Regions from separate parts of the Clostridium subterminale genome, predicted to be linked through region 4. Evidence: riboswitches for the same ligand, from Rfam matches in the RefSeq annotation. Region 4 holds a riboswitch; each other region holds the start of a gene.
The links. Region 4 has a riboswitch for cobalamin ahead of cobT (nicotinate-nucleotide--dimethylbenzimidazole phosphoribosyltransferase). Riboswitches for the same ligand answer to the same signal wherever they lie in the genome.
Positions count from the first base shown of each region.

Region 1: linked by a shared signal. The riboswitch ahead of ABDZ93_RS02000 (cobyric acid synthase) and the one ahead of cobT (nicotinate-nucleotide--dimethylbenzimidazole phosphoribosyltransferase) in region 4 are both predicted to bind cobalamin.
Region 2: linked by a shared signal. The riboswitch ahead of ABDZ93_RS08655 (hypothetical protein) and the one ahead of cobT (nicotinate-nucleotide--dimethylbenzimidazole phosphoribosyltransferase) in region 4 are both predicted to bind cobalamin.
Region 3: linked by a shared signal. The riboswitch ahead of ABDZ93_RS10405 (ABC transporter substrate-binding protein) and the one ahead of cobT (nicotinate-nucleotide--dimethylbenzimidazole phosphoribosyltransferase) in region 4 are both predicted to bind cobalamin.

Region 1 is NZ_BAAACI010000001.1:368,157-374,572, reverse strand. It holds gene glyA (serine hydroxymethyltransferase) at 103-1,335, shown strand; cobalamin riboswitch at 1,471-1,644, shown strand; gene ABDZ93_RS02000 (cobyric acid synthase) at 1,835-3,331, shown strand; gene cbiB (adenosylcobinamide-phosphate synthase CbiB) at 3,373-4,311, shown strand; gene ABDZ93_RS01990 (pyridoxal phosphate-dependent aminotransferase) at 4,350-5,474, shown strand; gene ABDZ93_RS01985 (NAD(P)-dependent oxidoreductase) at 5,506-6,177, shown strand; gene hemC (hydroxymethylbilane synthase) at 6,178-6,416, shown strand, end outside.
Region 2 is NZ_BAAACI010000005.1:242,631-249,046, forward strand. It holds gene ABDZ93_RS08640 (GNAT family N-acetyltransferase) at 1-338, shown strand, start outside; gene ABDZ93_RS08645 (HAD family hydrolase) at 357-1,148, shown strand; gene ABDZ93_RS08650 (DUF4269 domain-containing protein) at 1,155-1,733, shown strand; cobalamin riboswitch at 1,866-2,055, shown strand; gene ABDZ93_RS08655 (hypothetical protein) at 2,194-2,619, shown strand; gene ABDZ93_RS08660 (DUF1002 domain-containing protein) at 2,674-3,567, opposite strand; gene pepV (dipeptidase PepV) at 3,967-5,370, shown strand; gene ABDZ93_RS08670 (DUF1905 domain-containing protein) at 5,747-6,202, shown strand.
Region 3 is NZ_BAAACI010000006.1:313,833-320,248, reverse strand. It holds gene ABDZ93_RS10430 (DUF4097 family beta strand repeat-containing protein) at 1-445, shown strand, start outside; gene ABDZ93_RS10425 (short-chain fatty acid transporter) at 564-1,925, opposite strand; gene ABDZ93_RS10420 (hypothetical protein) at 2,423-2,704, shown strand; gene ABDZ93_RS10415 ((2Fe-2S)-binding protein) at 2,782-2,958, opposite strand; gene ABDZ93_RS10410 ((2Fe-2S)-binding protein) at 3,131-3,451, opposite strand; cobalamin riboswitch at 3,693-3,866, shown strand; gene ABDZ93_RS10405 (ABC transporter substrate-binding protein) at 4,008-5,033, shown strand; gene ABDZ93_RS10400 (FecCD family ABC transporter permease) at 5,044-6,123, shown strand; gene ABDZ93_RS10395 (ABC transporter ATP-binding protein) at 6,123-6,416, shown strand, end outside.
Region 4 is NZ_BAAACI010000007.1:233,368-239,783, forward strand. It holds gene ABDZ93_RS14765 (DegV family protein) at 1-283, opposite strand, end outside; gene cobS (adenosylcobinamide-GDP ribazoletransferase) at 569-1,384, opposite strand; gene cobU (bifunctional adenosylcobinamide kinase/adenosylcobinamide-phosphate guanylyltransferase) at 1,400-1,951, opposite strand; gene cobC (alpha-ribazole phosphatase) at 1,996-2,583, opposite strand; gene cobT (nicotinate-nucleotide--dimethylbenzimidazole phosphoribosyltransferase) at 2,645-3,718, opposite strand; cobalamin riboswitch at 3,878-4,050, opposite strand; gene ABDZ93_RS14790 (DMT family transporter) at 4,313-5,173, shown strand; gene ABDZ93_RS14795 (MGDG synthase family glycosyltransferase) at 5,411-6,416, shown strand, end outside.

The sequences.
Region 1 (6,416 bases), on a different contig from region 4:
TAAGTACTAAGGCTTCACCTAACATAAAAGAAAAAAATGGTTAGAGAAGCTTTTACATGGTTCCACCAAAAATAACTAATTTTAACTGCAGGAGGAGTATGTATGAACTTAGAACATGTAAAAAACATTGATTCAGAAATTTATGAAGCAATTTGCCTTGAAACTGCTAGGCAGGAAAGTAAAATTGAACTTATCGCTTCAGAAAACTTTACAAGTGAGGCTGTAAGAGAAGCCATGGGGTCAACTCTTACAAACAAATATGCAGAAGGCTATCCGGGAAAAAGATATTATGGTGGTTGCGAATGTGTAGACATTGCTGAAAACATTGCTAGAGATAGAATGTGTAAACTATTTGGCGCAGATCATGCCAACGTTCAACCTCATTCAGGCTCTCAAGCTAATATGGCAGTTTATATGAGCGTATTAGAACCAGGAGATAAAGTATTAGGAATGAATTTATCTGATGGTGGACACTTAACTCATGGAAGTTCAGTTAATTTTTCTGGAAAGTTATATAAATTTATATCTTATGGAGTAGGTGAAGATGGATTTATTGATTATGAGGCATTAAGAACTGTTGCTTTGGAAGAAAAACCTAAAATGATAGTTGCAGGAGCTAGTGCTTATCCAAGAATAATAGAATTTGATAAAATAAGAGCAATTTGTGATGAAATAGGTGCATATATGATGGTAGATATGGCTCATATTGCTGGACTTATTGCAGCAGGGGTTCATCCTAGTCCAGCACCATATGCAGATTTTATTACAACAACAACTCATAAAACTTTAAGAGGACCAAGAGGGGGAGCAATACTTTGTAAAGAAAAGTATGCAAAACTAGTAGATAAAACTATATTCCCAGGAATACAAGGTGGTCCATTAATGCATACTATTGCGGCTAAAGCTATTTGCTTTAAAGAGGCTCTAGATCCATCTTTCAAAGAATATCAGCAAAAAGTTTTAGAAAATGCTAAAACCCTTGCAAATGCATTAAAAGAGAGAGGATTTAATTTAGTATCTGATGGTACTGATAATCATTTAATTCTATTGGATTTAAGAAATAAAGATATTACAGGAAAAGCAGCAGAACATCTATTAGATGAGGTTGGAATTACTGTAAATAAAAATACAATACCTTTTGAAACACAAAGCCCATTTGTAACTAGTGGTATTAGAATAGGTACTCCAGCTACTACTACTAGAGGTTTTGGAAAAGATGAAATGATTGAAATTGCTGATATAATGAATTGGGCAATTGATAATAGAGATAATGATTTATCACCAGCTAAGGAAAGAGTTAAAGCTCTTTGTGATAAAATTCCACTATATAAGTAAATTACTTGCAATAAGTAAATACCTGGCATTTTATCTGCTAGGTATTTATATTATTTAAAAATATAAGGATGAATACATAAGTAATATTTAGATTATATTGACTTATTTGTTTAAACCTCTTATAATTATGATTGAAAATCAAATAGTATTTTAGGTGCTTTTTAAAAGTGAAAAGGGAATATGGTTAAAATCCATAGCAGCCCCCGCTACTGTAAATGATGACGACCCTCAAAATACCACTCTTCATAGGGGAAGGTGAGGTTAGAATGATTCATAAGCCAGGAGACCTGCCTAAATGTAAGCTTTCGGAGGGAAATGAGCTATTTTAGTGGCTAAGTTAATATGTATAAGAAAATTAAAAAATTTTGTAAGTTTTATCTTACTTATATTTAAACTTATATTCTTATTTTACTAAGATGGAAATTTTTTATTTATTTGGGCAAGGGAGCTTTTCTTCCTTGCTTTTTTATTTTATTTAGATAGAAAGAAGGTATAGTAAATGGCTAAAATAATGATTCAAGGTACAGCTTCTTCTGTAGGGAAAAGCATACTAGTAACTGCATTATGTAGAATATTTAAACAAGACGGATATTCGGTATGCCCGTATAAGTCACAAAATATGTCTCTTAACTCATATATAACACTGGATGGAAAAGAAATGGGGCGTGCCCAAGTGTTACAAGCTTACGCTGCTGGTCTTGAACCACAGGTATATATGAATCCTATTCTGCTAAAACCAACTACAGATAAAAATTGTCAAATAATTTTTAATGGAGAAGTCTATGGTTACTCTAATGCAAAGGAATATCATAATTTAAAAGTTAAATTCAAGGATGATTTAAAATCTGCTTTTGAAGAATTGGAAAATCAATTTGATATTATTGTTATGGAAGGTGCAGGAAGCCCTGCAGAAATAAATTTAAGAGATAATGATATTGTTAATATGGGTATGGCTGAACTAATAGATGCGCCTGTTTTACTTGTAGGTGATATCGATAAGGGAGGCGTATTTGCATCTTTATTAGGTACTATTATGCTCCTTAGTGATGCTGAGAAGGACAGAGTTAAGGGAACTATTATAAATAAGTTTAGAGGAGATATATCTTTACTTAAACCAGGAGTTGATAGTTTAGAGGAGCTAACTCATAGAGATTGCTTAGGGGTTGTTCCATATTTTAAATTAGATTTAGAAGATGAAGATGGAGCTGTTGACCTTAATAAGAACATCACAGATAAAATAGATATAGCTATTATAAGATTGCCACATATATCAAACTTTACTGATTTTGATGCATTATCTATAGAACCAGATGTTTCTGTAAGATATGTGGAAACTGTAAACGAATTTAAAACTCCTGATTTAGTTATAATTCCTGGAACTAAAAATACACTAGGAGACTTAGAATATCTAAAAAAATCAGGTTTATATAACAAGATTAGAGAATATGAGGGTAATGGAAAAATTATAGGTATATGTGGTGGATATCAAATGCTAGGTAAAGTACTAGAAGATCCTTATGGGATTGAAACTTTACTAGAGTTTATGGATGGATTAGATCTTTTACCTATAAAAACAGTATTTGAAGAGAAAAAGGTTACTACTAGAGTTAATGGTATCATAGCAAAGGACTTAATAAACAATAACACTCCTTTAAATATATATGGATATGAAATACACATGGGAAAAACTACAATTATGGATGAAGGTAAAAACCTTATTACTATAAATAAGAGTAATAATGAAGAGACTAATCATTTAGATGGGGTAGTAAATGATAAAGGAAATGTGATGGGAACCTATATTCATGGCGTTTTTGATGGGGTTGAATTTAGACAACATATTATTAATGAATTAAGAAGAAATAAGGGGATTGAAGAGAAGGCTTCTATGCCTTATGAGCACTTAAGAGAAAAGGAATTAGATAAACTAGCTGACCTTGTAAGATCGTCTATAGACATGGATAAAATATATAAAATAATGGGCTTAAATAGGTAATAGGAGATATTATTATGATTAATTTTCATATATCTTTAAATATACTTTGTGTATTTTTAGCAGCTATCTTAGACTTTATTTTAGGTGATCCTAGTTGGCTACCACATCCTATTATATATATTGGAAAGCTTATTGGTGCTCTAGAAAAGTGGCTAAGAAAACACTTCCCTAATAATAGTAAATTGAAGTGGACTTCTTTATTTATGGTATTTATAGTTTGTGCAATGACATACATGATTCCTTATTTATTACTTAAACTATCTATAATAAATAATATTATTTTTATAGTAGCTAACACTCTAATAATATGGACAACGCTTGCGGCTAAGAGTCTTCATTCAGCAGGAATTCAAGTCTATGATGCTCTTGGTGAAGATGATATAAAAGAAGCTAGAGTTAAACTTTCATATATTGTAGGTAGAGATACAACTTCTTTAAGTAAGGATGAAATAATTCGAGGGGATGTAGAAACCATAGCTGAAAATACTTCTGATGGTATAATTGCACCTATAATTTATGCCATTATCGGAGGAGCTCCCCTTGCTATGATGTATAAAGGTATTAATACTATGGATTCTATGGTAGGGTACTTAAACGAAAAGTATAAGAATATAGGTTTTTTCCCAGCAAATATTGATGATATATTTAACTTTATTCCTGCTAGATTAACAGGAGTATTAATGTGTCTTACAGCATGGATAGTTAATGGAAGTATAATTACATCCTTTAAGATTATGATTAGAGACAGAAAGAATCATAAAAGTCCAAATTGTGCTTATCCTGAAGGAGCTACAGCTGGAGCTCTATCTATTGAATTAGGTGGTACTAATACTTATTTTGGAGAAGTAGTAGAAAAACCAACTATCGGTGATGCTACAGAATCATTAAGTCATCATCATATAAAAAAATCTATAATACTAATGTATAGTAGTGAAATTTTGCTAATAATTTTAAGTTTAGCATCTTTGATTATACTTTAATTAAAGTTGATTACTTATATATACTTACACATATTAAGATGAAAGGTGGTATATATATTTTGAAACATGGAGGAGATATATATACTGAAGGTACTTTAATTGGAAGAAAACTTTTAGACTTTAGCTCAAATGTAAATCCTATACCTATATCTAAGGAATTTAAGGATAATATAGGAGAAGCTTTAGAAAAGGTACCTCTGTATCCAGATATAAAATATAGAGAATTAAAAAATAACCTATTAAATTATTTATTTAATAGTAATGAGCACTTTAATGGAAATGCCTATGGAGAAGAGTCTCTTAAGAGCATAAGTATTGAAAATATTATAGTAGGGAATGGAGCAGCTGAAATATTAGATTTAGTTATAGGCTATTTGAATTCTATAACTATAGTTGTTCCTTCCTTTGTAGAATATGAAGACTTTAGTAAAAAACATAAATTGAGCATTAATTATTCTTTTTTAAATGAATTTATGGAATATGATTATGTAGATATTTTTAAAAAAGTACAAAATACAGAGGGGTTAATAATCGCTAATCCCAATAATCCAAATGGTTGTATTATTGATCATTGTAAATTTAAAAACATATTAGACTATTGCGAAGTGCATAATAAATTAGTGATTATTGATGAAGCGTTTATAGAGTTTGTATTAGATAATAAGAAGAGTATAATTAATTATATACATAATTATAGTTGTATTGTAATAGTTAGGGCTATAACAAAATTTTTCTCTATGGCAGGAGTTCGCTTAGGTTATGCCATAAGTAGAAATAATGGACTACTAGATTTTATTCAATATAATCAAAATCCTTGGACAGTAAATTGTTTTGCAGAAGTTGCTGCTAAGTATGCTTTAACTGATGAGAAATTTATAAAAGAAGGTAAAAATTGGTTGATTTCTGAAAGAGAATTTATGAAGAATTCTTTGAATGATATAAAGATTATAGAAAAGGTATATGAAAGCAAGGGCAATTATTTTCTTTGTAAAATAAAAGGAGTTACAAGCTCAGAACTTTTAAAACAGCTTATGGAAAAGGGTATTTTAATTAGAAATTGTAATAATTATACTGGCCTTAATGATAGTTTTGTAAGGATAGCTATAAAAACTAGAGATATGAACAAAGCTATTATAAAAGCTTTAAGTGAAATTAATAGCTAAATAAAATATTAGAATAAAGGATAGGATTTTCATGGATAGTTTTAATAATTCCGTATTTATTTCATTGAATGGTATGAATACTAAAGTTTTAATATTAGGTGGAGGAAAAAGCGCTTTAATAAAAGCTAAAACTCTTTTATACAATGGATTTATGGTTCATTGCATCTCAAAAGAATTTACCGATGAATTTAAAGTGTTAGATGGTGCTTATACTAATTTGGAACTTTTAGATAAACCTTTTACTAATGAGTTATTGGAGGATTATCATTTAATTGTAATTTGCACTAATGATGATAAATTCAATGAAAATATTAGGAATATATGCAACAGTAAAAATAGAATTTTTATAGATACTACACTTCCAGAAAACTCCAAGGCTGTTCTTTGTGCTACAGGAAGAAGCAAAAATATTGCTTTAGGTCTTCGAGTTAAGGGGAAAAATCCTAAAGCATCAGTATTTTTATGTAATAAGGGAAAAGAGTATTTTGAGAGCTTTGACAATTATATAGAATTTATAACTCATATTAGAAATAATGTAACAACTTTAAATAACAAAAATGAAATTCTAAATTTTATCTGTTCTGAAGATTTTCTTTTTTTCTTTAACCATGGATACCATATTGAGATTTTGAAGTTATTTTATTCAGATTTATTAAATAAACGAGGTATAGATTTAAACTATACCATGAATGGAGGAGTATAATTGGTTTTAAAATTAGCTACACGAAAAAGTAAGCTTGCTCAAGTTCAAACTGATTATGTAATGAATTTGATTGAAGAGTTACATAATATAAAATGTGAAAAGGTTCTTACAGATACCTTAGGAGATAAAAGACTTGATGTAACGTTAGATAAAATTGGTGGAAAGGGTGTCTTTATAAAAGAGTTAGAAAAATTAATGATTGATGAAAAAGCACATGGTGGAGTCCATAGTATGAAGGA
Region 2 (6,416 bases), on a different contig from region 4:
ATTCTAAGGAAGGTATAGAGAAATTTCTAATGAGAAATCCTACTACTAATTTTATAGCTAAAGAGGATGGTAAAATAATAGGAAGTATATTATGTGGACATGATGGCAGAAGAGGATATATTTATCATACTGCTGTAGATATAAGATATAGAGGGAGAGGTATTGGGAAAAAGCTAGTTAATTCAGTTATTAATGCCTTAAAACGTGAAGGAATAAATAAAGCTACACTAGTTGTATTTACTAATAATGAAATTGGGAATGAGTTTTGGAGATCTATAGGATGGGAGAAAAGAGAGAATTTAAATTCCTATAATTTAAGTCTTAATAATGAAAATTAATTTAGTTGGGGGATTAATATGGATAAAAAGATTAAATTGATTATAACTGATTTAGATCGTACCTTTTTAAGGACAGATAAAAGTATTTCTAACTATAGTTTAGATGTTATAAAAAGATGTAAGGAGCAGGGAATATATATTGCTATAGCTACAGCTCGTTCAGAGCAAGCAGCTACTAATTACATTGATCTAATAAGACCTGATATTGTAATTTCTAATGGAGGAGCATTAGCAAAGTGTAGGGATGAGGTTATCTATAAATGTATGCTATCAAAAGAGGTATCTGATTCATTAATTAAGGATTGCGTTATGGATTTACAGGTGGGTGAAATAACTGTTGAAACTGAAAATGCATATTATTCCAATAGTGAAGAGATAAATAAACACGGTGAAGATTATATTCATGCTAAATATACTGATTATTCCAAACCACTAAATTGTATGACCTATAAAATAACAGTGGAAGTTTTAGAAAATAGTATTGCTGAAAAAATTGCTTCAAAATATCCACAATGTAGTTTTCTAATTTTCGTTGGAGAAAATTGGTGTAGATTTGCTCATAGAGAGGCAACAAAATTTAATGCTATTAATGAGATAGCTAAATATTTAAATATTAGCCTGGAAGAGATAGCTGCATTTGGTGATGATATTAATGACATAGGAATGATAAAACATTGTGGACAAGGTATAGCAGTATCAAATGCAATTAAAGAAATTTTAGATTGTGCATCACATATTACAGGAAGTAATGATGAGGATGGTGTAGCAGCTTTTATTAGTGAAAATTTCTTAGAGAAGGATGAAAACTAGATTAGTATGAAGAATAAAGATTTTACAAATATAAACTACCTTAAACAAGGTAATATAAAACAACAAAATGCATATAAAGTACTTAAGGAACTAGATATATTTAATGTTTTAAGAAAGTTTGATCCAATATTAGTAGGAACTATACCAATTAATATTGATATAGAAAACAGTGATTTAGATATAGTATGTGAAGTTTATGATTTTAAGGAATTTCAGAAGATAGTAGAAAATAAGTATTCTATGTTCAGCAAGCTTCATATAAGTAATAATAGTACAGATAATGAGACAATATTAACTGTAAATTTTTATGTGGAAGATATTGAAATAGAAATATATGCTCAGTCATTGAATAGTTGTAAGCAGAATGGCTATAGGCATATGGTAGTGGAAGATAGAATACTTAGATTAGGTGGAGAAAGAACTAGAGAAGAGATTGTTATCCTTAAGAAAAGTGGCTTAAAAACAGAACCAGCTTTTGCAAAATATTTAGGTATTGATGGAAATCCATATGATGAGTTATTGAAATTAGAAGAATATAGTGATAAAAAGATTAGGGATATGTTATATAATATTAGAAATAGCTAGTTAAATTTAGATATTTAACAATAAACATTAAAATAACTACTAAAACTTCTAATTTGGAAGAAAAACAATAGTTAGAGTTATAATTAATAGTTTGACATGAAAATAAGAAAGGTATAATATGATATTAACAATTGAATATTATGGAAGATGGGTTCAGTTATATTCTTTTATAGCTGATTAAAAGAGAAGTTGGGTGCAAATCCCACGCGGTCCCGCCGCTGTAAGAGAGGAGTTTTCTTCTAATATGCCACTGTTTTTATGGGAAGGCAGAAGAAAATAATGATACTCAAGCCAGAATACTTGCCTATTTTTTACGCTATAATTCTACGAGAGATGGAAGGGTGTGATTTAATCTATGATAAATAAGATTTAAGACCTTTTAGTTTTAGTAGCTAAGAGGTTTTTTATTTTAGCAGTAATAAAGCATTAAATTTAAATTATTAGCAAGGAGTGATTGTATATGAAAAGAGCACAATTTGATAAGGAAAGTTTATTACTAGTTATATCAGAAGTACCAAAGGTTTTAAAAAACCTAGATAATATTATAGATACAAACAATGAGAAAATAGATTTTTCGGAAGAGAACTTCAAGACAGAATTTACTAAGTTTATAGAACTTTTAGGAAAATATATGAGTAAATGCTTAGTAACCATAAGCGAGCCTTATAATGAAAATTTATATAGTGTAAGTATAGACAAATCAGTAGATGCTGGATTTTTTCCGCAGATATCATCTGAATTTTACAACTATTTGAAAAATTTTAGAAAATGTGACGAGTCTATAAAGAATGTATCCTATAATGAACTATATAAATTCTACGTGGATAACCATGACAACATAGATAAATTATATGACCATATGATAGAGTTTACTAACAAACTATAAAAAATAAACCGTACCTTAAAAGGTGCGGTTTATTTTTATAATTTAGCCTTCATTTTAGTTGAAAAGTGAACTGAAGAATTCGCTAATCCAGTTAAATAGTTTATCAAAGAAGCCTGAATCCTTAAGTTCTTTTCCTAGAGATGCCATCTCATCTTTAAACTTAGATGCACTTTTATCTAAGGTATCCTTAAGCTTAGAATAGTCTAAGTCTAGGTTGTTTATATCAGACATTAATGAAACCATATTGTTTTGAATAGTAGCACTTATATCTACATCATATTTATTTTCAACCTTCTCAACAATTTTCTTAATTTCTTCTTCACTAGACGGCTTGTCTTTTATAACGGCTGTCTTAACTTCATTGATGATTGCAGAAGCTTCTGTATCACCTATTTCTTCAGCTAAATCTAGGGATACATCTATTTCCTTTTGAGCAGCTTGCTTATTAGGTGTAGATAATTCACCACCCATTATATTCTCAGCACCAGCTAGAATTCCAGCAAGGGCTGATTCTCCAGTTACCTCAAAAGGAGCTGAGGCTGTAACCTCTGCATTCAATATACCAGAAGTAATTAATGCATTGGCAAGCATATCATTAGTTACTAGAGTTAAGTTAGAAGAGTTTACTGTTACGCCATTTTCTTTTTGTAATAGCTTAACATAGGCACTGGAATACCATCCACCTGTAAAATTGGTTAATTCCTTTTCATCAAGTCCAAATTGTTTTATTGCCATTTTACTGTCTACATATATAGCTTCAATATTGTCTGGAGCTTTAAAGTATTCTCTTAATTGAGCTTCTTGACTATCACTTAAATCTGAACCAAAACTTAGAATTTCACCACTTGGGTATTCACCATGAATATCTGCAAAGGCAGTTGTAGGTATAGATATACATGTGAGAATACCTAAAGTTATAGCTAACTTTTTAAAAAATTTCTTTGACATCTTAAATTCTCCTTATACTTAAAATGTAAGTAATACTACTTGTATCATAAAAACTAAATAGTATACTTATATAATTAATTATATATATTATATTTTATATTTATAGGATATAGAATAAATATTAATAAATTTGTAATAAACATTAGGTATCTTCAAAAAATAAATAAGTCATAATGCTCGTCTATTTTGTCTTATACTGCGTCAATAGAACCATTAGATAGTGCTACTATCTGCAGAACCTGTTTCCTTGTCTAACTCAAAATATACTTCTCATCTTTGACTTATTATTTATTTTCAGATGCCTTAAAGAGTAAATTAACTGTGACATCTATGGAAATAAAACAATTTTAGTATTAGAATGGAATTATAGTTAAATTTTAAAATAAAGGTGGGATTTGGATGTATAAAAATCAAATAGAAGAGTATTTTCAAAATCATAAAGATGAAATGTTAAATGACATATGTGATTTAATAAGAATAAGAAGTGATAGATCAGAGGCAAAAGAAGGTATGCCTTTTGGTGAAGGTCCTGCAAAGGCTCTAGAGTCTGCTCTAACTCTAGCAGAAAGCATGGGATTTAACACTAAAAATTATGATAATTATGTAGGTGCTATTGATTTTAATGATAAAGAAAAACAATTAGATATTTTAGCTCATCTAGATGTAGTGCCTGTTAGTGATGATTGGACAGTTACAAAACCTTTTGAACCAATAATAAAGGATGGCAGATTATATGGAAGAGGCTCAGCTGATGATAAAGGACCAGCACTAGCAGCCTTGTATGCTTTAAAGGCTGTTAAAGATTTAAATATACCTTTAAGTAAAAATGTTCGTCTTATTTTAGGTACAGATGAGGAATGTGGAAGCTCTGACATAGCATATTACTATAAAAAAGAGAATGAAGCACCTATGACTTTTTCACCTGATGCAGATTTTCCTGTTATAAATATTGAAAAGGGAGGACTACATAGTCCTTTTGAAAGTAAATTTGAAGAAGATAACAACCTTCCAAGAGTAATTTCTATGACAAGTGGAGTAAAGGTTAATGTAGTTCCAGATACTGCAATTGCAGTGGTAGAGGGCTTCTCAGAGAAAGAAATAAATAAATACTGTGTAAATGCATCAAAAAGTACAAATTTAAAATTCACATTTGATAAAGATGGTGAAAGTTGGGTTATAAAGGCTAAGGGAGCTGGAGCACATGCATCTACTCCTGAAAATGGAAACAATGCTCTTACAGGAATGTTAGAATTACTTACATCTATGCCATGTGCTAATAGTGAAGGATTTAATAAGCTATGTGCTGTTAAAAAGTTATTCCCACATGGAGATTTCAAGGGAGAAGCTTGTGGTGTTAAGATGAGTGATGAACTTTCTGGGGAATTAACCATAACTTTAAATATATTTAAATATACTACTACAGAATTAATGGGAACCTTTGATTGTAGAGCGCCACTTTGTGCAACTAATGAAAATCTACGTGATGTTCTAAGAGACAATATGGCAAAGGATAATATAATCTTATCTAAGGATGATATGTTTTCAGCTCATCATGTTGATGAGAATTCTGAATTTATACAAACACTTTTGAAATGTTATGAGGAGTATAGTGGACAAAAAGGTGAATGCATAGCCATAGGAGGAGGTACATATGTTCATCATATTAAGAATGGAGTAGCCTTTGGATGCACAATGCCAGGTACTGATAATAATTTACATGGTGATGATGAGTTTGCAGTAGTAGATGAACTTCTACTTAGTGCTAAAATATTTACTCAAGTAATCATTGACCTATGTAAATAATATTTGAATTTAATAAGCCTAGTTAGGATAAATAAAGCACTAATTTCATTTATCTTAACTAGGTTATTTTATTGTAAAAACCGATATCTATACTAGCTAAGTCGCCAAGAAAAATGGCAAAAATCATTCTTATTTTAACATGGATTTAGTCATGCTTTTAAGATAGGAAAACCTCTGAAACCCGCATGAATAAAACAACTATTTAACTAGTTATATAGTTTTATAGTTAAATAGGTTTATATGTAAATAGTTTTCTATATAAATATTTGTATAGTTTCCTAGGATAGATTTTATTATAATTAATATGTGATATTATATTATAATACACAGAAGTTATAGTGAATATTTTATTTCATATGTAAAGGAGAATAAAATAATGGAAAAGTTTGAAGGACAACTTAAAGAAGCGATAGGAAAAGGCGGAGCATATATAGAGATACCTTTTAATGTAGAAGAAACTTTTGGAGCTAAGAGGGTTAAAGTTAAAGCTACTTTTGATGGAGTACCATATAGAGGTTCTATTGTTAGAATGGGAACAGAATGCCATATAATAGGTGTAACTAAAGATATAAGAAAAAAGATAAATAAGGATGTTGGAGATTATGTTGAAGTTATAGTTGAAAAGGATGACGAGGAAAGAAAAATTAATCTTCCTGAAGAGTTTAAAATAAGAATTGAAGAATCTAAGGAAATATATGATTTTTGGAATAGTTTATCTTACTCAAATCAGAAGAAATATGTGGATTATATAGATTCTGCTAAAAAGGAAGAAACACGAAAAAAACGAATAGGAGATTCAATAAATAAGTTAATTAATGAAGAGAAGCTATAAACATAGCTTAAAGATTTTATGTAATACAAAGATTATTAATGAATAGTCTAAATAATAAAATCCCCGTAATATAATATTACGGGGATTTTTAATAAGTTTTGGGTTGTAATGAACTCTAGTTTCATTCCTTTAAAAGTACCTGGGGGGGACAAACTTTAAAAGGGGATCTTATGAAGCTAGAGTATGTATAGATAATATTATTTAAACCTCTAAT
Region 3 (6,416 bases), on a different contig from region 4:
AATTACTATTAATATTCCTAAGGATTTTAATAAAGATTTAAAATTGAATGGTGGTGCTGGTAATATGTCTATCAATGGAATAAGTATAAATAAATTAAACATTGATGGTGGTGCTGGAAATCTTACACTTAAAGATATAGTTTTTCAAGATTTTAAGCTTGAACAAGGTGTTGGCAATACAACCATAGACCTCTCTTGTAAATGTGGTGATATAGATATTGATGGTGGTGTAGGCAATCTTTCTATTGCATTTGCTGAGGTTGGTGGAAATTTGACCTATGATGGTGGTGTAGGTAAAACTGTTATATCTATTCCAAATAACTCTCCTGTAAAGTTAAATACTTCTACTGGTGTAGGTAGTATCGATATAAATGCTAAAACTTCTGGTGAAGATATATATACCTTTGATTTAAATGTAGGGGTAGGTAATCTAACTGTAAATTAATTTATTTGAACTTTAAATATAAATAGAGTATCTAAAAACTTAGTAAATTTTTAGATACTCTATTTAAAATTATTCTAAATATTATTTGTTTTTAATTATTTAACTTTATAAATTAATTCTATATTCCTATAACAGTAAGGCCTACAGCAATTATTACTCCTGAGTATAATAAATCTATTATACAATATCCCATAATATCCTTTGCTCCTAGACCGGCTATTCCAAGTGCTGGTAAAGCCCAGAATGGTTGAATCATATTTGTCCAAGCATCTCCCCAAGCAATAGCCATGGCAGTTTTCGCTGTGCTTACTCCTAGTTCAGCACCAGCTGGCATCATAATAGGCGCCTGTACAGCCCATTGTCCACCTCCGGATGGAACAAAAAAGTTAACTAAACCTGCGCTTAGGAATGAGAACATTGGAAATGTAACCTTATTAGAAATAACTACAAACATATTAGACATTAAAACTGCTAAAGATATTCCCTCTGCATTAGCTCCAGTCATCATTCCCATTATACCTGCATAAAATGGGAACTGAAGTAATATAGGTCCTGCTCCTTTAGCCCCATCCATTAAAGCATTTATAAATCGTTTAGGGGTTCCATGCAATAAAATACCTAAAAATAAAAATATAAAGTTTACTATATTAAGATTTAAATCAAATCCTGAAGTAATGAAGTAATATACTATATAAGTAAAGCCCATTATTGAAATTAGCCAAGTAACCATTTTACTATTTTCTAACTTGTCAGCTGGAGTCATTTTTTCTTTTGGCATCTCTATGAACTCTTCTTCATCCTTTAATAAGTTCCTATCTATAACTACAACATTTCCTTTATCTGGATGCATAGCTCTATTTATAAGTGGTAGAGTTACTACTAAAACTCCTACTATAACTAAATTAAATAGTGAAAATATAGTTTCGCTAGTTGGTACTCCTGCAGCACTTACTGCTCCTGCTGTAGCTGTAACTAGAGATTCCCCCCCCGTAGCAAGAGTTAATGGAATTGATGCTGATAATCCAGCATGCCATAATAAGAATCCTGAATATGCTGAAGCTATTAGAAGCCTATAATCAACACCATCAACTTCCTTAGCAAGTTCCTTTGCAAATATTGCTCCTATAACTAAACCAAATCCCCAGTTCAATATGCATGCTATAGATGATACAAAAGTAACTAAAAGTATTGCTTGAGTTGGAGTTTTAGGTATTCTAGCTAGTTTTTTTGTAATCTTTTTAAATGCTGGTGCACTAGCTAAAGTATGTCCAAAAACAAGAACTAATGCCATTTGCATTGCAAATGCTAATAAACTCCAAAATCCATTTGTCCAATGAATAATCATAGATAATGGAGATTGTCCTGTAAATAGAACACCTGAAATAAAGATCATGAAAGTTAAAATGATACAAAATAAAAATGGATCTGGTAGGTAATTTTGAACTAATTTAACACAACCATTCGTAAATTTTTTAAACATTTTCTTTCCCCCCTTGATGAATATATGGATTTCTTTATATCAGCAAATAGTTATATTTTTTAATGTAGCTATTTGTTGTTATCTAATTACAACACTCTTAATCAACATAGTTAAAAATTTAACTATGTTGATTATTATCTGCTTCTTTATAGTTAGCGCTCTTAGCTTTATGTATAATTTACTTCACAAAATGTATATCAACTTAAGGTATGTATACCTAATTCATTTTTAGTATACCACATTAGCTGTGTTTTTTAAATACACATATTACTTTTTTTAAATATTATTACTTTATAATACATATATAATATTTTTTCTCATAGTCTAATTTATATACTAAATCTATTTAATTTTCTATATCCATTAAATTCATTAAATATTATTATGCATTTTGAGTAAACTATATAGAAAATAGAATTAAATTTTATGTTTCTTTTAATTCTGTTAATAATCATTTCTATTATCACTTAGAATATTGTTAAGAAAGGAGATTTTTTATGAACAGAATAGGTGAAGACGTTAAAGCTGGTATGAATAAAGTTACTGGTGAAGTTAAGGATATGTATAATGGAATGAAAATTCAATATGGTGAAAAGAAAGACGATATTAAGGAATTTATTTCAGAAAAAAAATTTGTTCGCGACCTTAAAAACCAAATGAAAGATGAGGTTAGAGATGAAGGTCAATTAGCTAAAAATATTTACAATAAAGCTATGGTTGGAGGAAAGGAAATAGCCAAAGAAATAAAGAATGATATTAAAAATCAGATGAAAAACTAATAATTATAAAAATTAATTTAGGTCTATATTGATATGAAAAGTAGTTATATCAATATAGACCTAAAAATTCATATTAATTATTTTTTTACTTCTTGAAGAATTTCTTCTATTTCACTAATACATGCTCCACAAACAGTTCCTGCTCCAGTAGCTTCCATTATATCATCTACTGTTTGAGCACCATCTTCAATAGCCTTCTTAATAGTGTTATAGTCTACATCTTGACAAGTACATACAATTCTATTTTCTGACATTTACTCTTCCTCCTTAATATAGACATATATGATTAATGTTGTTAATCATATATAATGTAATTATTCTTTAATAGTATTGCTATAAATTACATTTCAATACACTATATTTTTGGTTTTTATACATATCTCTTATAAGAATTGATGAATTAAATTATTTCTATGGTAATATGTGTTACTTATTTGAGCTAATTAAACTTTCAATAACGCATTTACATTTTCCACATGCTGTTCCTGCTCCTGTAGTTACCCCTACCTTTTCTACAGTATCATCTCCATTTTGTATTGCTTTTACTACTTCTTTAGTAGAGACATTTCTACATGTGCATACATCTCCTAATATTTTTTCAATTCTCTCAATGCATCCACCACAAACATCTCCTGCTCCCGTAGCAGCTTGAATATCTTCTACTGATCTAGCTCCTTGAGCCATTGCCTCTCTTACTGCAGCATAAGTAACTCCATTACATAGACATACGATTTTTTCTGTTGCCATTTTATATTCCTCCTATAATCTCTTATTTTATATATTTCCATTATAACCTAATAATATTTGTTAATCAATATTTATTATTTGATATTCATTCTTTATTCTCAGCCATTGATGTACCATATACTTTTATTCTTTGTTATTTTCAACAATATATTCAAATACTATCTCAACTTACAGATTTATTCCACCTTATTCATTGACAAGATTTCTCAATTATGATAGAGTATGATTTGTTTAGGTATAATAGCATATGAATAATATTGGTTAATTTAAAGGAAGATGGATGAAATTTCCACACAGTACCGCTACTGTAATTAGGGAGTATTAACTAAATTAAGTCACTGAGTCATTGATTTGGGAAGGCTAGTTAATATTATGATCTATAAGTCAGGATACTTTCCAATATTAAAATATCGATACTCTTCGAGTAAGGAGTGATATTAATCAATCATAGTAACTACGTTGTATTGTCTATGGTTTTACTTAGAGTATCCTTATGTATTCATAACAAATTATAACATTTAACTAATTATAATTGGAATAGTAAAGGAGAATTCAAATGAAACACTTAAAAAAAATCACTTCAATTTTATTAAGCTTGCTACTTATCCTTAGTCTTGTAGGTTGTAGTAATGGAAGCTCTAATAAAAACACTTCAAAAGAAAATTCTAATTCATCTCAAAATGAAAGCGCAGATTCTCATTATCCAGTAACAATTGAAACTTATAACTTCAAAAAAGAACCTATAAAACTAACTTTTAATAAAGCACCTGAAAAAGTTTTTGCTGTATATCAGAACTCTATAGAAACTCTTCTTGCTCTAGGTCTTGAGGATAAAATAGTAGCTGCTGCTGGTCTTGACCATCCTGTAAAAGAAGAATACAAAGCTGCTTTTGAAAAAGTTAATTATTTAAAAGAGTTTACTCCATCTAAAGAAACTGTAGTTATGTCCGAACCAGACTTTATTCTTGGCTGGTATTCCCTTTTTAAAGATAAAAGTCTTGGTGATGTATCTTACTGGAATGAAAATGGTATTAATACATATATGTCTTTAAATAGTGGTGTAGCTAAAGAGAAAACTATTGATAATGAAATTACTGACATATTAAACTTAGGAAAAATTTTCAACGTTGAAGATAAAGCGCAAGAACTAGTAAATAAAATTACTGAGGCTGTTGAAAACACATCTAATTCAGTTAAGGGTAAAGAAAAACAAAATGCTTTAGTTTTAGAGTTCTCCAAGGATAAAATCAGTACTTATGGAGCTAGTACCTTAGCTGGTGATATGATAACAAAACTTGGTGCCAATTTACTTAGTCCTGAAGGAAATAGCATTGGTAACGAAGATTTAATAAATCTAAATCCTGATTGTATATTTGTAGTATATATGGATAGAGGTGATGATAATGTTCCTCAACAAGAAGTAGATAAAATTTTGAAAGATGAATCTCTTCAAACACTTTCAGCTGTTAAAAATAAAAGAGTATATCCTATATCTTTAGGAGAAATGTATTCTAGTGGTATCAGAACTATAGATGGAATAAATACTTTCTCTGAAGGTTTATATGGAACCTTAGGTAAATAATACTATGACGATGAAAAATAAAAATAAATTTAAAGATTCTAATATTTTTAAGGAAATGCCTATTTATATAGGTACTTCTCTTGTTCTTTTAATAATACTTATTTCCTCAATAGGACTAGCTGTTGCCATTGGTTCTGTAAATATATCAATAAAAGAAGTATATAGTATTATTCTTTATAAACTCTTTAATATAGGTGAGATCTCTATGAGCACTTCCAAAATAGATGTTATATGGTTGATTAGAATGCCTAGAATAGTTTTAGCCATAGCCGTTGGAATGGGATTATCCGTAGTTGGTATTGTAATGCAGGCTATTGCTAAAAATCCTTTAGCTGACCCTTATATCCTTGGAATATCCTCAGGAGCCTCTCTTGGTGCTACCTTAGCAATTATCCTCGGTATTGGAACAAGTCTTGGTAGCAGTTATATTGGAATAATGGGATTTATAGGTGCTTTTACTATTTCAATGTTAGTTTTAAAGCTTTCTAATATAGGTGGACGAACTAATTCTGTAAAACTGCTTCTTTCTGGAATGGCTCTTAGCTCTGTATGCAGTGCCTTTTCAAGCTTTATAGTTTATATTACCAATGATGCTCAGGGATTGAAGGATATCAGTTTTTGGCTTATGGGTAGTCTGGCTGGTGCTAATTGGAATGAAATTTCTTTTATACTTCCTATTATTTTTATAGGAACATTATTCTTTATGACCCAATATAGAACTCTAAACCTAATGCTTTTAGGTGATGAAGTATCTGTGACTTTAGGTACTGATTTACATAAATTTAGAATCATTTATTTAATAATAACTTCCTTAATGATCGGTATAATAGTATACTCTTCAGGTATGATTGGATTTATTGGACTTATCATTCCTCATATAGTTAGAATTATATTTGGTACAGATCATAAAAAAATAATTCCTATAGGAGCTATACTAGGTGCAATATTTCTAATTTGGGCAGATGTCCTATCTAGAATTATAATAAAGGGTGCAGAGATTCCTATTGGTATATTGATTTCTATGATAGGAGCACCTTTTTTTGTATGGCTCATGATAAAAAAATCCTATGGATTTGGAGGTAGCAACTAATGCATATTTCAACTGAAGATATGAGAGTTAAAATAAGTGACACTGATATTCTAAAAGGTATTAATATAGATGTTAATAACAAAGAATTTATAGGGGTAATTGGCCCAAACGGTAGTGGCAAATCCACTTTATTAAAATGTATATATAGAACCCTAAAACCCAGTAGTGGCATAATTAAACTAGATGATATTGATCTAAGCAAATTATCTATTAAAGAAACTTCTAAAAAACTAGCAGTTCTATCTCAACATAATAATTATAATTTTGATTTCTCAGTAAAAGATATATTACTT
Region 4 (6,416 bases):
ATGTACCACTCATTTCTGAAGATATAAAAATTCCTAATGCTTCATGTCCTTCACCTATAACCTGGTCAAAGCTATTAAACAAATCATCTATACTTGGTTGGGATGATGTAGGTATACTATCTAACTTCTCCAAGGTTTCATAAAACTTATCATTTTCAATTTCTATTTCTTTATTAGCTATATTATTTATAACAACACCTAAAGAAACTACAGTAATATCATATTTTTCTATGAGCTCCTTTGGTATATAACTAGTACTATCTGTTATTATTTTTATACTCATAAATTCTGCCTCCAAATAACAATAATTATATGCTTATTATTAATTATAATCATAATTAATATTTATTTTTATATTATATTTAACTCTAATATAACATTTTAATTTTTAAAAATATAAAACTCTCTATGGAGCTAACCTTTAAGTAATATAATATTTAAATTAAGTTTGCATCTCAAATTTGAAATTTAAGATGCAAACTACAATATTAATTATATACAATTTTCTAAACAATATTATAATTATATCAATACCAGATTTAAAAATATATAGATAACCATTATTTTCTTAAAAAATCACACTACTAATTAGTATAAATAATGTAAGTTCTACTATTTCATTATTAGCACCTAGGGTGTCTCCAGAATGACCTCCTATTTTGCTATTACAAAACGAATTAAATATTATAGTAACTATAAGTCCACCAAGTAAAAGTATAAATATATATTTAACAGTAAAGAATAACCTTCCAATAAGTAAAGTAAGTGCTAATGCTCCTGCAAAATATACCCCATTAGTATTTCCAATATATAAGTTCCCAGTACCTTCCTTTTTAGCTGTCTTTCCTATTAAAGCTATAAATACAGTAAATAGTCTACTTATCATAGGTACTACTATTATCATATAGCCTATGGATTTTGTTCCTATATAGTATATTCCCAAAGCCTTAACTAATATATCTATAATCATAGCTAATACTCCAAAAGAACCTACTCTACTATCCTTCATTATCTCAATTATTCTCTCTCTACTTCTAAAAGAAAAAAATCCATCACAGGTATCTCCTAATCCATCCATATGAAGTCCACCTGTAATAATTATTCCAATTATAACCGTAATTATAGCAACCACAGGTAACGGTAACCATAGAGACGTAATATAAAAAACTAAATATTCAATAGCCCCAAGAATAGCTCCTACTACCGGAAAATATAAAGTAGCTTTTTTAAAGTTTTCTTTTTCACAAGCTAAAGATATATTCACTGGTATTCTAGTTATAAATTGAAATAGTAAAAGAAAATTATTAAAGAAAATCTTTTCTTTTCCTATGGCTCCTAATACCATAATAGTTACTATAGCTAAAATTATCAAACCTTTAATCATAATAATACTCCTCGTCTATCCCTTTATTTTTAATCCTTGTCCACAGCAAACTAAATATACTTCATCACAAATGTTCGCTACATGTTGATTTATAAACCCTTGAATATCTCTGAAAATTCTAGATAATTTATTTTCAGGCACTAATCCCCATCCAACTTCATTAGTAATTAACACAACTTCTTTATCTAATTCTCTACATTTTTCTAAGAATAATGTAAATTCATTTTTTATGCTATCACATATTTTATCTATTTCCTCATCGCTTATGTCATCGTAATTTGTAGTGATTTCAAACATTAAATTTGTAGTCATTATAGTAACACAATCTAAAAAAATATATTTTTCATTGAATCTCTCTATTTTTTTATGTAAATCTTTATAACTTTCTAAGGTTTCCCATTTTTTATTTCTGCTTTCCTTATGCTTTTCTATTCTGTGTTTCATTTCATCGTCTGTTACTATAGCTGTTGCTATATATAATACATCATCAGTATGTTTGAGTAGATTTTCTCCATATTTGCTTTTTCCACTTCTACATCCACCAGTAACTAAAGTTAATTTACTCATTATCTTTCTCCTTTTCTTTATACTTATAAACAAATTAATTTATATTAAAATTCTACTGGAATTATACTATCAATATAAAAGTACCCGTATTCTAGTTTAATTATGGACAAATCTGCATTTTTAGAATTAAATCTCCAATAATTATCTAAACAACCTTCCAATATATAAGTATATATAGTTCTTATAATTCCTCCATGGGTACAAATAAGTATATTGTCAACGGATTCTCTTTTTAGTTCTTCCATAAAGTTCTTTACCCTGTGATAAACTTCCTCAAAACTTTCTCCATTCTCTATGGAATACTGCTTCCAATCTTTTGTCCAATCATCATATTCCAGCTTGAATAAATCTTGTAGCTGTTTATAGCTTTTACCTTCAAATATTCCAAAGTTTCTTTCATTCAATCTAGAATCTACTATAAACTCTTCTCCTTCATATATTCTTTTAAGTGTATCCTTCGCCCTCTTCTTTTCACTGCAAAACACCTTATCAAAGTTTATATGCTTCAGTTTTCTTCCTACTAATTCAGCTTGTTTAATTCCCTTTGCTGTGAGCTCACAGTCTATTTCTCCATAGTAAGTCTTCTTTATATTTTCTTCTGTCTCCCCATGTCTAACTATATATATTTTCAATTACTACACTCCTTTATAAAAAGATGTATACCCAATAATCTATATACAACCTGTGCACATTCTATTGATTTCTTATATCTATATAATCTTTTTTATCTATACCAGCTTCATTAAAGGAATCCATATTATTCATAGTAAAAACAGCACTCTCTATTATTCCAAAGGCTATTGGACATCCACTACCTTCACCTAATCTCATTCCCAAGCTAAACATAGGCTCAAGTCCTAAAGTTTCCATTGCATATTGTGCTCCTGGTTCTGCTGAAAGGTGAGATGCAAACATATAATCAGAAGCCTTTGAATTTAATTCCTTTGCACAAATAGCTGCTGCTGATGATATAAGCCCATCAATTACCACTGGTACTTTATATATAGCTCCTCCTAAAAATACTCCACAAAGTCCAGCTATATCAAATCCACCTACCTTACTAAGCACATCTATTACATCATTTTTGTTAGGCTTATTTATTTCAATAGATTTTTTTACCACAGCCTTTTTATGAGACAATCCATCATCTGTTAGACCTGAGCCTTTACCTACTATTAAATCACTATCGATTCCTGAGAATACACTTATTATAGCTGCAGAAGTAGCTGTATTACCTACCCCCATTTCACCAGTTCCTATTAAATCATATCCTTGATTTTTTAGTTCCTTAACAACATCAATTCCTACCTTTATAGCTTTGATAGCTTCTTCCCTAGTCATTGCAGGACCTTTAATCATATTACTTGTACCATATCTAATCTTTCTGTTAATTATTCTAGAATCAGTAAAGTCCTTATCTACACCTATATCTATCACTGTAGTATCACTATTATAGTATTTGCTTAATATACACACTCCAGTAGTACCCTTCACAAAGTTTTCTGTAACTGTAGCCGTTACCTCCCTTGGGCATGATGAAACCCCTGATTCTTGAATTCCATTATCAGCACACATTATAACTATATTTTTCTTATTTATCTCTTTTATATGCTCACCTTTAATCCCACTAAGTTTAACAACAATATCTTCTAAGGCTCCTAAACTTCCTATGGGCTTACTTAAATGATCTATATAATTCTTAGAATTATTCATAACTTCCTTATCTGCATGTTCAATACTACTTAATATTTTTTTTAACTCTTCCACTCTTATCACTCCATCTAAATTTATTCTTTAAAATTTATTCTTTAAATAGTTTTATTATAACTAAAAACACCCTTATCCTCTAAGATAAGGGTGTTAATACACATAACTAAATTTATTAAACTAAAAAATAGTTTGATATACTCTTCCCTCCGAAGGTCTCAACTAACAAAGTTTTAGGCAGGTCTCCTGACTCACGGCTTATCCTCATCATTCCCTTCCCAGTGAATCACCAGTGGTATTATGACTTGTATCCGTACACAGTAGCGGGGGCTGCAGTGGATTTTAACCACTTTCCCTATTAAACTTAAAGTACCTTAAACTATTATTCATCTACTTTAAATTATATACTACTAGGATAACTTATTCAACAATCTTTATAGATTCCACTTATATTATATAAAACTATTAATTAAAATATAAATCAAATTTACATAACATTCGTAAATATCCCTATTCCCTTGAAAAATTTATGAAATAGTGGATAATTATAATTGATAAGTAATATCATTTGAATTGTATTTATAACTTTACTATAATACATAAACTGTATTTTAAAATAGTTTATAAAAATTAACTTAAGATTGGAGACGTACTATGAGTAATAGAATTAAAGGAATAATATTAATTATTTTATCTGCCTTCGGCTTTGCAATGATGTCCGCATTTGTAAAGCTATCTGGAGATTTACCTTCTATGCAGAAAGCTTTTTTTAGAAACATAGTTTCTTTTGTCATAGCCCTTGGAATGATTATATATCACAAAGAAAGATTCTTCGGTAAAAAAGAAAGCCAAAAGCTTCTTATTATGAGATCTACTTTAGGTACATTAGGAGTAATATTAAACTTTTATGCCATTGACCATTTGATTCTTTCCGATGCTAATATGCTTAATAAGCTAAGTCCCTTCTTTGTAATACTTTTCTGTGCTATCTTTTTAAAAGAAAATTTGCAACTAAGGCATATTGCTATTATCACTGTCGGATTTCTTGGATCACTACTTATTATTAAACCAGCTTTTAGTGTGGATATAATTCCTTATGTTATAGGACTTTCATCTGCCATATTTGCTGGAGCTGCCTATACCTGTGTTCGTGCCATTGGAAATCGTGAAAAACATTATACTGTAGTATTCTACTTTTCTTGTTTTTCCGTAGTGACTATTTTACCATTTATGATATTTTCTTATACGCCTATGACTTGGCTTCAATTTACCTACTTAATACTAGCTGGTATCTTTGCAACTATAGGACAGTTTGGAATTACTCTTGCCTATAAGTATGCACCTGCAAAAGAAATATCAATTTTCGATTACTCTAATATAATATTTTCAGCTATCATAAGTATGGTAATATTTAACCAATCCCCTGATATCATAAGTGTTTTAGGATACATAGTTATATTTTCGGCTTCACTTTACATGTTTATGTACAATAAAAAATTAGATAACCCTAAATAGTATTTTAAAAAGGGTTGTCTCAAAGTTAATTCTTTTGAGACAATCCTTTTTATTTTTATAACTAATATCTTTCTTTCTCTATTTTATATAGTAATTTATTATAAATTTATGTTAAATTTAATAATTTTCCCTAAATCTTTAATAAATCTTAATATTTATTAAAGGTATTTCTTAAGATTTACCGGGTAATATAAAACTATAGTAAAAATTATGTATGATTAATGGGAGGTTAAAAATATGAAAATATTAATTCTTACCGGAAAATTTGGTATGGGTCATTATTCAGTATCTAAATCTTTATGTGAAGAAATTAAATCTAAATATCCTAATGTATCTGTAGTTATAAAGGATGTTTTTGATTATGCATTACCAACTTACTCTAATACAATTTATAAAGCTTTTAATGTTATTGTAAACAAGGGAAGTATTTTTTATAATCAAGTTTATAAAATTACAGAAAATAGAAAGCATAACATAAGACCTGCATTTTTAAGTTATTTTCTTCCAAAACTTGGTGAACTTATTAAAGATACAGAACCTAATATTATTATTTCTACTCTGCCATTCTGCTCTCAATTAATTTCAAGATATAAGATGAAGTATAATCCTTCTTTACCTCTTATAACTTGTATAACTGATATTAGTAGCCATTCAGAGTGGATTAATGATAATACTAATTTCTATTTAGTTGGAAGTAATTCTTTAAAAAAGGATCTAATTTTAAAAGGTGTTCCTGAAAATAAAATATTTATTAATGGAATACCTGTAAAAGAAGAATTTAAAAAAACTATAACTAATAATTCTTCTAATGAAAAGCAGATCCTTATTATGGGCGGTGGATTAGGATTATTACCTAAGTCTCTGGAATTTTATGACCAGCTTAATTCCTTAGAAAATGTTAAAACTACAGTTATTACAGGAAATAATACCGAAATCTATAATATGCTTCATGGCAAATATGAAAATATTAATGTACTTGGATATACTGATGAAGTTTATAAATATATGCAGCAAGCAGATTTGATACTTTCTAAACCTGGTGGAATAACTCTATTTGAAAGTATTTTCTCAGAAACACCTTTAATTGCATTTAAGCCTTTTCTTCAGCAAGAAATTAATAATACTAATTTTATATTAAATAATGGTATTGGAAAAGTTCTTGAAACAAGTCCTGATAAATGTTTTGATAAAATAAAAAAAATTATCTATGATGATACAATACTAGATGTTCTTTCTAATAATA